Regions from separate parts of the Peribacillus sp. YIM B13481 genome, predicted to be linked through region 3. Evidence: riboswitches for the same ligand, from Rfam matches in the RefSeq annotation. Region 3 holds a riboswitch; each other region holds the start of a gene.
What was found. A riboswitch is a leader RNA that binds a small molecule or an ion and turns the genes downstream of it on or off. The one in region 3 is predicted to bind cobalamin.

Region 1 (4,245 bases), on a different contig from region 3:
GAGACAGAGTCCAAAACAGTTTTGTTGTCATATCCACCTGTTAACCCTTTTACTTCAAGCATCCGTTTTTACCCTTCTCTCCGTCTCTTTAATAAAATCAGCGCAAATGCCGGTGCCCCGATAAGTGAGGTGATCACCCCGATCGGCAGTTCCGATGGGGCAATGATCGTTCGTGCTACAAAATCCGCCAATATTAAGAATCCGCTTCCTACCAGCAATGACAACGGAAGCAAATGTTTATGGTCAGGTCCCCAAATCTTCCGGACAAAATGAGGAATGACCAATCCTACAAAGCCAATCGCCCCTGAAACGGCAACGGCTGCCCCTGTCAATGTCGAACCGGCTATCAAGATCCACATTTTCCGCCGCTTCACGTTCACACCTAAGTGTTTTGCCCGGTCTTCCCCGAAAGTCATCGCATTCAATTCGCTTGCATTCATGATCAAGGTCAACGAACCAATAATAAAAAACGGCAAAATGATTACGATATAATTCCATCCGCGCATTGAGACGCTTCCCATCAGCCAGCCGATGATTTGTCTTAATTCATCACCCGTCAGCGCAATCATCAATGAAATGAAGGCACTTAAAAACGAGCTGAAAATGATTCCCGTTAAAATGATCGTTTCCACTTTCATCGATCGATCCATTTTTTTTGCAAAAGTCAGTACGCAGAACATCGTGAGTACTGAACATAAGATGCTCAATGCCGGAAGAGTATATAAACCGATGAATGGCAGTGATATATTCAAGAATATTGTCAATACGGCGCCGACCGATGCTCCTGAAGAAATACCTAATGTGTAAGGATCAGCGAGCGGGTTCCGGAGCAGTCCCTGAAAAGCTGCACCCGCAATCGCAAGTGATGCCCCAACCAAACCCGCAAGCAACACACGCGGCAAGCGGATGTTCATCACGATATTCGTAAGCATCACATCCGGATCAGCAGAAATCGGCAAGTGAAAAATCTCCTTGCCGATTATTTGTATAAGTACGGAAATCGGAACTGGCACCGAACCAAAGGAAATGCCTATCGTCATTGCAAATAACAAAAATAACAACGCAATTAAATAAGCAAACGTCCATTTAGTTGTCAAATAGGTTCGGATAGACTGATTTGGCAAGTTCCTCTACTCCCTCTATTAAGCGTGGACCGGAACGGGTCACCAAGTCAGAAGGGACATCAAAGACTTGGCCATTCTTAACGGCATTTACGTCTTGCCATCCTTTTCGGCCTGTCACTTCACTTACTGGATCTTTTGTATAATTACCATACGTTGTAATGATGACATCCGGATTTGCAGCAATCATCGACTCTTCATCAATTTTTGCCCAGCCGTCCAATTCAGCAGCAGCATTATCCGCTGAAATAATATGAAGCATTTCATCCATGAAGGTATTTTTTCCAGGTGTATATATATCCGGTGATGGCGAAACCTCAATTAAAACGGTCTTCCTATCCGCTTCTTTAACGGATTTGGCTTTTTCCTGAATATCCTTGAGCTTTGTTTTCATATCCGTAACGATTTCGCTTGCCTTATCATTTTCTCCCGTTGCCTTTCCAATCATTTCAATAGATTCATAGACTTGGTCAAAGCTTTGTGCATCATTGACTACAAGGACATCTATTCCAGCATCCTTAAGCTGCTTTAAACCCTCATTCGAATTATGGGCACTTGATGCATGGGCAAGAACAAGGTCGGGCTTCATGGAGACAATCAGCTCCGTGTTCATTTCCATTCCGCCAACTTTTTTAATTTTTTTCGTTTCTTCCGGGTAATTATCATTGTCGGATACACCAACGACCTTTTTACCTAAACCAAGTGCAAATACCACTTCTGTATTACTTGGTATCAACGTAACGATTTTCTTCGGTTTTTGTTCTATCGTTACTTTTTCGCCCGTTGCATCTTTAATCGTAATCGGGAAAGCGTCGTGTTGAGCATGATTCGTTTGCTGCTTTTCTTTTCCTTCATCAGTAGCGCCACTGCAGCCAACCATCATGCCTGCAGTAAGCAACATCAACAATATCAAACCAAAAATCTTCTTCATTTTCATTCCCCACAATCTTTTCATTTAATTTCTTCACCTAATAATCTCGGAAGATGCACCCAAAACAAAAAGCACCTCCCGTTAAACGGAAGATGCTTGTATGGCAACAATATCATTACGGACTCTTAGGGTCTGCCACACACCTTCCCATCCGCGTAGGTTACAGGTGTACGAATCTTGGCAGGTCTCCTGGCTCATGGTCATCGTCAACGGCACCTTCCCATATCCCATACAGTGGTACACAGCCGTCAGCTCCCAAATACAGTGGCGGGACCGCGCTGGCATTTCACCAACTTCCCTTTTAAGTCATTAAGACACCAAATCGTTCATATGTATATAATTTTCACTGCCTTCATTATACACCATGTAAGAATCTATTATTATATGATTTTTCTGAACAAGTTTGAAATGCACCGTCCATCTTCAATGATTTGAAGCATTTTCTATCAGCGACGCGAACCCACCGACTGATAATCCAGGTGAAATCCGAACTCGATGCAAGGCATACATCCCTTGGTCCCTTGAAGCTCCTCCAGGTTCAGTAGTGACTGCCATCTTGTATCCAGCTTCTTCTGAAAGCCTGAGACTCTCTTCATTATAACGACCAACTGGATAGGAAAGCACTGTTGTGTCCTGTTGGAGGATACGATCGAACAGATCCTTTGACTGGACCATTTCCGCTTCTTGCTGCTCTGCCGTCATGCGGTTCAGCTCCAAATGGTTGATAGTATGGCTTTCGATCGAAATCCCATTCCCGCTCATCTCCATCATTTGTTTTTCAGTCAGGTGATGACCTTTATCGATGGACTTCCCGATCATGAAGACAGTCGCTTTCATATCATATTCTTTTAGTATATGGAAAGCGTCTGTGTAGTTATCTGTATAGCCATCATCAAAAGTAAGCCAGACACACTTTTCACTTGGCATCCGATTTTCGGTTAAAACGAGAAATGCCTCTTCAGGGGATAATGTATAGTAACCATTTTCCCGAAGCCAAGTCATTTGTAATCGGAATTCCTCTTTTGGTACCCGAAGGCCATTGCCTTCAGAAATGCTATGATACATCAATATTGGAAGCTGTACCGCGGACTCGGCCATTATCCAGTCTCTCGTATCGATTCGTTCAGTATATAATTCGTCCTCCGAATCCTGCCCAGTGTCATTCTCCGCTGCTGCAGCCACTTCAATGTTATCTTCCGTGATAGGCGCAGCCGTCTTTGTGCCTATACCCTCTAAAATCCCTTGTGAGCATGCCGGTAAAATTAAAATCCCCAGCAGCGTCACCATCCATAAAACTCTATAATTCCCCACTATCATTCTCCTAATTTTTTCTAGCATTATAGTACCAGAAAACCAGGAAATAATAAAGTATTCCATTTAATGAAGAGTAAGGAAACAGGAGAGCTGAGTGCCCCCTAAGCGTCTAGATGTTTTTTTTCATAATTATTATTGCTATTAACTTGAAAAGTTTGCCTATAAGAAATATAATAAATAAGTCGTCGACTTTTTTATATGTCCCAGTAGCTCAGCAGGATAGAGCGACAGCCTCCTAAGCTGTAGGTCGTAGGTTCGATTCCTATCTGGGACGCTAAAGTTTATAAGCCCTGTTATAATGCGGTTTCTCCGTGTTGTAGCAGGGTTTTTTTCTGTTGGCATGACCGTAAAAGCCGTAAATTGTATGTAGGATAAAAGCACTTCTGTACGTAGGAAACAGTGATATTCCATTTCACTATTATCTTTCTATGTCTGGAGGTGCTTTTTTTATGAAAAAACACGTTATTAAACAGCGTGGAACAGCGTTAAAGGAACGGAAATTGACCAGTAAGACTACGGAAAGTTTCACAATTGAATACACACTGCAAGAAGCCTTAGATATTTTTCTCCGTGCAAAAGTTGCTGAAGGTGTCCGACAGCGAACATTGGGCGAATATGTACGGCACATTAGGTACCTAACGGAATACTTATCTGTTTATCATCCGTCTTTTATGAAATGAAAAAACTAGTCGCTTTTGGGTCCATGTAACCTGCACGATGGAGCCAAGCATGAAACATAGAACCAGTTAGAAGAATCTCATTAATATCTACTCGATCAAGTTGGAGGGGATTAATGACCCTTATTGTAATTGGCTGAAGAAACAAAGGCACAAAAAAAGGAAGAGGGACTACAAAAGTCCCTCTTCCTTTCAGGCTGTC
Region 2 (4,245 bases), on a different contig from region 3:
TCGTGAAATTTTATATATATCACTATTTGCATCAGCGTCACTGCCACCTCGGCCGATTAGCAAAATTGCTGTCTCAGGCTGTTTTGAGGATGTATCGAAACCAACTTCCTCAAGACGATCTGTCAGGATCGTCAATACATCATGGTGGACCCCGATCGTTTGACCATATGTGAATTTCACTTCTGGATACTTGGTTTTCCCATCCTCTATTTCAGCCGGGATATGTAATTTCGAATGTCCTGCATGCAACAAAATGATTGGTATGACGATAACTTCCGTAGCCCCTCGTTTTACACAATTATCAATGCCTTTAGATATATTCGGTGCCGCAAACTCCAAGAAGCACGTTTCTACCAAAAAGCCGTCATCCATTGCCGGAATCATATTTTTAATAAAATGAAGGACTTCTTCGTTTCCTGAAGCCAAGCGGCTTCCATGTCCTACGAACAAAACTGCTTTCATTTACTTTCCCCCTCTTGATTAGTCTTCACAAGGCGCAGGCTCTATGTTTATTTTGGGAGCAATGTCCTGATAAGAAAAACTCTGTATCTTTTTTGCACGTTTGAAGTATTTAAAAAGCCGCTCATTTGGATGGGCATTTTGCGTATACTCCCCGACAATGTCCGTAATCAGTTCAACAAGCTGTTCCGGTTCAATGCCTTCAGCAACCAGCTGACCTGGATGGGCTGTTCTTCCAACCGGTTTAGCTCCAAGAAATAAGTCGAACTTCCCTTTTCGGAAGACAATCCCGATATCATCCATCACAGCACTATAACAAGCCATTCCACACCCATTAAAACCGATGTTCAGTTCCTTAGGCATTTTCATTCCGCCGAGCACCCGGTGTATTTCATCCGCAAAAGGAATGGATTCCGCTTTTTCCCCATCACAGAAATCACAGGCTTTTAATGTCAGTACATCTCCAATCGGCGATAACAGAAAGTTTGCTGATTGCAATTTCCCCGTAATGACTTCCGGATCCGTTGTCGGAATCTTTAATACGATCTTATGGTTTGGCGTGTATTCCATCGATCCCTTTTCCCCAACAACTTCCGCAAGTGTCATCATTTGTTTGGGAGTGAATTGTTTATTCGCCACACCTGGACTGACCGCAAGTTCGAATACCGACTCCATTTTTTGCTGAACAAACGGCTTAATGGGTTGCTGAACGGTTTGGCCCTTAACTATAGACAGGGCTTCCATCGCCATTTCAAAAGATGTCGCCTTCTTTTCTGGTGCTTTTGTAAGTAATCCAACCCCTCCATCAGGCTCAGCGTAGGCTTCTTGCATGGAATCGGCTTCTTGATCTAATGCCCACGGTTCTGCTTCTTTTTGCAGACGCTGATGCGGCTTCAATGTTTGCTTTTCCGAATTCAATGTATATTTCCTCTGATAACCTCTTGGTGTGATGATTTTGTCATCATATAAAAAGGTAGATGAATTACCAATAATGACGGTGGTCAACATTCCAATATCGTGATTCAACATATCTTTCAAATTGGTTATGACAATATCCTGCCGATCGCGATAAGCACTTTTCACCAACCCGACAGGTGTATCCGGTGAACGGTAGCGAAGGAGAATTTTTTGTGTTTCTACAATTTGCCTAGTCCGCCTTCCGCTACGCGGGTTATAAAGTGCAATGACAAAGTCAGCCATTGCAGCAGCTTCCACCCTTTTAGCGATAAGTTCCCAAGGCGTTAAATGATCACTGAGGCTGATGGTACACGAATCGTGCATGACAGGTGCCCCAAGTAAAGACGCACATGAGTTGATTGCAGAAATACCAGGGATGACTTCAATGCCCACTCCAGTATCTTCTTTCCACCCTTTTTCAATCAATACTTCATAAACCAGCCCTGCCATCCCGTAAACTCCGGCATCACCACTGGAAATTACAGCCACTTTCTTTCCCAGCTCCGCTTGTTTCACTGCTTCCTGAGCACGTGATACTTCTTCAGTCATTCCCGTACTAATAATCGTTTGATCTGTAAGCAGTCCCTGAATGAGTTCAACATAAGTTTTATAACCAATGATGTAGTCACTTTCTTGAAGGGCTTCGACAGCACGTTTGGTAATGTGTTCAAAATTCCCTGGCCCAAAGCCCACGACGAATAATTTACCGTTAGTACTCATTAAGACATCTCCTTTTACGATTTGTTCTTTGAAATACCCGTATGAGCAGGAAAATCTGGATTAGGGATCATTTCCCCATCACTGAATTGGTAGATCATCTGTGGCACAAACTCTCCATCATCGATATTACTTACAATCTTCCGACCGTAATCTGGGGTATCCACCCGATACCATCTCCCTTGGGGATACTCAATTACAACGCAGGCGTCCTTACATCTTCCGTTACAGCGTGTCCTGGTTGTATGAACTTTCATATCCAGTCCCTTTGAAGTAATTTCATCGCGAATCGCTTGGGTTACTTCTTCCCCGCCTTTTTTCATGCAACTGCTTCCATTGCAAATCAACAGATGCGTATTAGTACCCTGCAAGTTCCAAGTAGTCATCTTCTTCCTCCTGAGTTCAGGGAAAAGGCAAAATAAAAAACCTTAACATAAGAGTTAAGGTTTTAAAAAAACTATATGAATGAGGAGCCTTCGGCAAATATGCTGAATCTCCCAAAATCGTCATAGTCCTTCTACCTTTCCCTCCGAAAAGTATCATACAATTTCAAAAGCAGGTTTCCTGGCTTACGCTTCATTTTACTTTGTCCCTTCCCGGCATTAAGCCAGTGGTCATCGACAATTTCATCAGCGTTTACAGTAGCGGGGGCTGCATCGGATTTTCACCGTTTTCCCTATTATCCCTTGATAATTCACACAAGAGCACTTTTAAAATGAAATATTTGGTTTTATTATACATTTCTAGCTAACTTTATCTATCATATAACAACTTTAGCAAAATTCAAAGTTTATTCCGACTGTTTAGAAAAGTTTAATAGGGTAAATCCAGCTCCATGCCTCGCTTCTCTGCGTTATTAGTCTTTTTAAAAAAAAGAGAGTGTAGCTGGAATTATTTCTTTATGATAAACTATACGAGATTTTTCAAAATAATTACATAAGTTTTATGGTGTTGAATTTTCTCGGAAATTCAGCTTAAAAGGGAAGCCGGTGAAAATCCGGAGCGGTCCCGCCACTGTAAAGGGAAGTCCTATTGCCTTAAGGTTAATCCACTGTCAAATGAGATGGGAAGGATGTAATGGGATGATGAACCAAAGCCAGGAGACCTGCCATGAAGCGTGAAACTGTTTCAGCCTACGAGGATGGGTGTGCGGATCAGGCAGAATAGCCCGTGGTTGGTTTATGCTGAGGAATTCCTGTTCATTACGCACTTCTTTCTTTTTTAGAGAAGTGCTTTTTATGTTGGGCGCCGCTTTTCTTCTAAAAGCCTTGATCAGAAAAAATTAAAAGTGTTGAAAGGAGAAAGAATGAAAAAAGACAATTGGAAAATTCTTTATTTTGTCATTTTATTGCTTCTTGTACCAAAACGTGCTATGGCCATGCATATTATGGAGGGATTTTTACCGATTGAATGGGCCATATTCTGGTGGGCCATTATCCTTCCATTTTTAATCTTGGGTTACCGGTCGATTAGGTCCAAAGTAAAGGAAAACCCAGAAACAAAAATGATACTCGGCCTATCGGGAGCATTTGTATTCATATTATCGGCCCTGAAGATTCCTTCCGTTACGGGAAGTTCTTCACACCCTACAGGAGTTGGTTTGGGTTCCATATTATTCGGACCATTGGCCATGAGTGTCGTGGGTTCCATCGTACTGTTATTTCAAGCTGTATTACTGGCTCACGGAGGGTTGACGACATTAGGGGCCAATGCATTTTCCATGGCAGTATGCGGACCGTTCATTTCTTACTTTGTCTTCAAGGGCGCGACTAAATTGGGGTGGTCTTTTTCTCTTGCCGTTTTCTTGGCAGCTGCTTTTGGAGATTTAGGAACCTATGTGGTAACTTCCGTTCAACTTGCTCTTGCTTTTCCATCCGAGGTAGGGGGATTCATGGCCTCATTCACTAAGTTTGCAGGGATTTTTGCCCTGACCCAAATTCCCTTGGCAATCAGCGAGGGATTATTGACAGTCGTTGTGATGAATTTCTTAAAAAAATACAATCTAGGCGAATTGAAATTGCTGCGAGTTTTATCTAAGGAGGCCCGTTAATATGAAAAAAAGTTTACTGCTGCTTTTCCTGGTCGTCATTCTTGCTACCATACCGTTAATCA
Region 3 (4,245 bases):
AGAACAGCTTTCGCAGGCATTGTCATATTCGGAAGAAGTCGAACGAACATAATACGTTGATTTCAACCCGGATTCCCACGCCGTTAAATGGATATCCAATAGGACCTTCGCTTTGATTGTGTTGTGTACATACAGATTAAAGCTGATTGCTTGGTCAATATGGCGTTGGCGGGCTGCATTTTGCCTGATGCTCTCCAGTTGGTCCAAATTAAAGCGGGTCTTTTTATAATATTCATACGTATTTGGCGTCAATCCTGGTGCGGTCACCTTGAATTTGAAGTTTTTCTTTTCCTCGTAAAATTCAATTTCATACAAAGGATCGATTCCATCCGTTGAATTACCGATTTTAGCAGTCGATGAATTGGGGGCAATAGCCATTAAATATCCATTACGGGTACCGTGCTCCTGCACATCTGCTTTTAAATCCATCCATTTTTGATCTGTATAGTCACGAAGTTCGAAATATTCCCCTGTATGCCAATCCGATCCTTCGAAATATGGGTATGATCCTTTTTCCTTGGCCAACTCGTTGGATGCTTTGATTGTTAAGTAAGCGATCTTTTCGTATAAAGCATCGGCATAGTGAACAGCCTCATCCGATTCCCAATAAATATTCTGAGTGGCAAGTAAATGATGCCATCCAAACGTTCCTAGACCAATTGCCCGGTAACGTTTGTTCGAGATGGATGCTTGCTTGACCGGAAGATTATTGACATCAATGACGTTATCCAGCATCCGGACCTGAATGGGAATTAACCTCTCCAAAACATCGCTGCTCACCGCACGGGGCAAGTTAATGGATGATAGGTTGCAGACAACGAAATCGCCGCTTTTACGGACCACAACGACATCTCCATCTTCTGTTTCATATTCATCCGTAATCGTCGAAGGGCTTAAGTTTTGAGCAATCTCCGTACAAAGGTTAGAACAGTAAATCATGCCTTTATGTTTATTCGGATTCTTCCGGTTCACTTCATCGCGGTAGAACATATATGGTACGCCTTCTTCTAATTGAGAAATCATGATGCTTTTCATGATGTCCATCGCATTGATTTTTTCAAAGCTATAGTTTGGAAGTGTACCGTTTTCTGCGGCCTCGACAGCAAGTGCATAATGATTCCTGAAGCTTCCTTCGCCTTTCTTCTCGTCATAAAGATCTTCAAGTGAGAATCCAAGGGTTTGCTTGACGGTGTGTGGATCGAAAAGATACCATTCTTTTCTGTCGCGTACAGCCTCCATGAACAAATCAGGAATACATACACCTGTAAAAATATCATGGGCTTTTAATCTGTCATCCCCGTTTTGCGTCTTCAAATCAAGAAAGCTCATAATATCTTTATGCCAGGCATCCAAGTAAATCGCGATGGCACCTTTACGTTGCCCCAATTGATCGACACTGACAGCTGTCTGGTTGAATAGCCGGATCCAGGGAGTCGTGCCGGAACTGTTTCCAGAGAAACCTCGGATATCAGAACCAAGCGAACGAATCTTACCAACGTAAAGACCTACACCGCCGCCGAATTTTGATACTTTTGCAGCATCGTAGTTAGATAGATAGATGCCGTCAATGGAATCTTCAATTGCGTCGATAAAACAAGAGCTTAACTGTCCATGCGTTTTACCTGCATTGGATAGAGTAGGCGTCGCAACAGTCATATAAAGGTTGGACATGGCCCAGTAAGCTTCTTTTATTAGTTGAAGACGATGCTCCGTTTTTTCCATTCGCATGATTTCCATCGCGATGATCATGAAGCGCTCTTGAGGCAGTTCGTAGACCTTGTCTTTTTTTGGGCGGGCTAGGTAGCGATCGTTTAATAAGTAGATGCCTATGTAAGAAAATAATTTATCCTTTTCCGGGTCGATCACCGAACCCAATTCCTCAATTTCTGCTTTCGTATAAGAAGCTAGCAGTTCTGATTTATAAATGGGATAACGCTGGCCTTCTGAAAGTTGCGAGAGTTCCGTGATCAGTTCATAGAATGGGCCATAACTCATGCCTTCATAACCTCGATTTGCCTGTGCATCCCTATACATCGTATTCAATAGTTCTGCTGCAGCAACGAACGTCCAATCGGGAGCATCTATATCCACACTTTCAAGAGCGAGCTGAATCAGTTTTTTTGATGCCTGTTCATCGGTTGAGTCACTTTTGCGATCAAGCCATTTTATAAAACGCTTTTTGAACTTTTCCATATCGAGACGGCCTTCGAATTCCTTTGATAACATCTCAAGCTGGATTGAATTCGTTTCGGTGTCATTTTCGCTTATGGTAGAGTTATATGTTTGAGTCATTAATAATCCTCCTTGTAAACTTCCGCTAAAATAAAAAAACCGCCCAAATGGATTGAGCGGATCAAACGATAGAATAAAAGAACCATGAAAAAATAGCCATTATACTATCGTTTCATCATCTCAATCCCCGAAGAATAAGAAACATGAAAAAATCAAGGCAGGTCTCCTGACTCATGATCATCCTACTTTGAGTCCTTCCCGTATAGAGAGAGCTATACAGTGGTTTCTCATTTCGTCACATTTACAGTTGCGGGGACAGTTCCGGGTTTACACCGGATTCCCTTTTCAGCCATCACTGGCACCTTTGATTATAAAATATTCTATATATAGTTATTAGTATTGTTTGTGTAATCAATATCTAGTATTTCTGCTTATATTATCGTAAGCCATATACGATGATAATTCAACTAATATATTTGAGAAAAACCAACCCTTATCTATTGACAAAGTGAAGGTAGAGGGATTGAGAATGAAAGATTTTATTGGGGAATGGGTAATTCGAGCACTGAATTTACGGGATTTTGTGTTAAAATAAAGTGTATAGTAAAGGTGGGTCTCCCTTATTGCGATGAGGGGATTCGCGGAAAAATATTTATGAAAAAGGGGTTAAAATCTTGGAAAAAGTATTAGTTTTTGGACATAAAAACCCGGATACAGACACAATCTGTTCAGCAATCGCTTATGCAGATCTTAAAAAGCAACTAGGTATCAACGCTGAACCAGTTCGTCTGGGTGAAGTGAATGGTGAAACTCAATATGCGTTGGACCAATTCAAATTCGAAGCTCCCCGCCTTGTGGAAAAAGTGGCAGGGGAAGCGGATGGCGTGATCCTGGTCGACCACAACGAACGCCAGCAAAGTGCAGAAGATATTGACCAAGTCCGTGTGTTGGAAGTTATTGACCATCACCGTATCGCTAACTTTGAAACAAGCGATCCTTTATATTACCGTGCGGAGCCAGTTGGCTGTACGGCAACCATTTTAAATAAAATCTATAAAGAAAACGGCATTGAAGTCCCTAAAACGATCGCCGGACTTATGCTATCTGCCATAATTTCCGATTCTTTATTGTTCAAATCCCCGACATGCACAGAGCAAGACGTTGCAGCAGCTATGGAACTGGCTGATATTGCGGGAGTAAACGCTGAAACATATGGCTTGGAAATGTTGAAGGCGGGAGCTGACTTGAGCGACAAGACGATTGCCCAGCTAATCACTCTTGATGCAAAAGAATTCTCCATGGGAATGGCTAAAGTTGAGATAGCTCAGGTCAATGCTGTAGATCCGAACGAAGTTCTTGCTAAGCAAGCTGAAATAGAAGCAGCCATTGAATCGGTCATCGCTGTGAAGGAATTGGATTTATTCCTATTCGTCGTAACGGATATCTTGACCAATGATTCTGTGGCCTTGGCTCTTGGAAAAGCGGCTGATGCAGTGGAAAAGGCATATGACGTTTCATTAAACAATAACATTGCCGTCTTAGAGGGCGTTGTATCGCGTAAAAAACAAATCGTTCCGGTTTTAACGGACGTATTCAGTAAATAATATTGGAAAAGGGGTGCCCATTTAATACTTTGGGGCCCCTTTTCTGTACATCAAAAAAAGACTCAACCATCCATTTAAAGGTGTTTGAGTCTTTTTTTTTAATTTAAGGTTTCCTTTTCTTTTTCATAGGCGATGACAATCAGTTCTTTATTGGCTTCCTCGCCAAGTTTGCTTTCAAAGCTTTTCAGTTCATTCAATAAATCTGGTGACAGATTCGCTGCTGTATAATCCTGATCGGATGTCATGCTTTTCGCTCCTTTCAAAAGGAAATATTTCATGTTATCTATTTTGTCGGTTTGAAAAGTTTCTATTCAGCAGAATTATACTTTTTCAAGATATTTTACTTTCTGAGGTGGCGAGTTTTTCAAGCAATAACGAACTCTCCTCGTCCAGGCCTTGCACCTGGACA

Region 1: it holds a riboswitch for cobalamin, as region 3 does, so the genes downstream of both, ACFX4X_RS07590 (ABC transporter substrate-binding protein) here and ACFX4X_RS06205 (ribonucleoside-diphosphate reductase subunit alpha) in region 3, are expected to answer to the same signal.
Region 2: it holds a riboswitch for cobalamin, as region 3 does, so the genes downstream of both, ACFX4X_RS15490 ((2Fe-2S) ferredoxin domain-containing protein) here and ACFX4X_RS06205 (ribonucleoside-diphosphate reductase subunit alpha) in region 3, are expected to answer to the same signal.

Annotation. Positions count from the first base shown of each region.
Region 1 is NZ_JBHZPE010000008.1:57,280-61,524, forward strand. It holds gene ACFX4X_RS07580 (heme ABC transporter ATP-binding protein) at 1-62, opposite strand, end outside; gene ACFX4X_RS07585 (FecCD family ABC transporter permease) at 69-1,124, opposite strand; gene ACFX4X_RS07590 (ABC transporter substrate-binding protein) at 1,087-2,052, opposite strand; cobalamin riboswitch at 2,215-2,389, opposite strand; gene ACFX4X_RS07595 (polysaccharide deacetylase family protein) at 2,476-3,378, opposite strand; tRNA gene ACFX4X_RS07600 (tRNA-Arg) at 3,567-3,640, shown strand; gene ACFX4X_RS07605 (hypothetical protein) at 3,816-4,046, shown strand.
Region 2 is NZ_JBHZPE010000026.1:50,202-54,446, forward strand. It holds gene ACFX4X_RS15480 (sirohydrochlorin chelatase) at 1-462, opposite strand, end outside; gene cobJ (precorrin-3B C(17)-methyltransferase) at 481-2,136, opposite strand; gene ACFX4X_RS15490 ((2Fe-2S) ferredoxin domain-containing protein) at 2,151-2,519, opposite strand; cobalamin riboswitch at 2,671-2,860, opposite strand; cobalamin riboswitch at 3,063-3,260, shown strand; gene ACFX4X_RS15495 (energy-coupling factor ABC transporter permease) at 3,440-4,183, shown strand; gene ACFX4X_RS15500 (energy-coupling factor ABC transporter substrate-binding protein) at 4,185-4,245, shown strand, end outside.
Region 3 is NZ_JBHZPE010000006.1:72,139-76,383, forward strand. It holds gene ACFX4X_RS06205 (ribonucleoside-diphosphate reductase subunit alpha) at 1-2,292, opposite strand, end outside; cobalamin riboswitch at 2,432-2,613, opposite strand; gene ACFX4X_RS06210 (manganese-dependent inorganic pyrophosphatase) at 2,907-3,836, shown strand; gene ACFX4X_RS06215 (hypothetical protein) at 3,935-4,081, opposite strand; gene ACFX4X_RS06220 (SulP family inorganic anion transporter) at 4,167-4,245, opposite strand, start outside.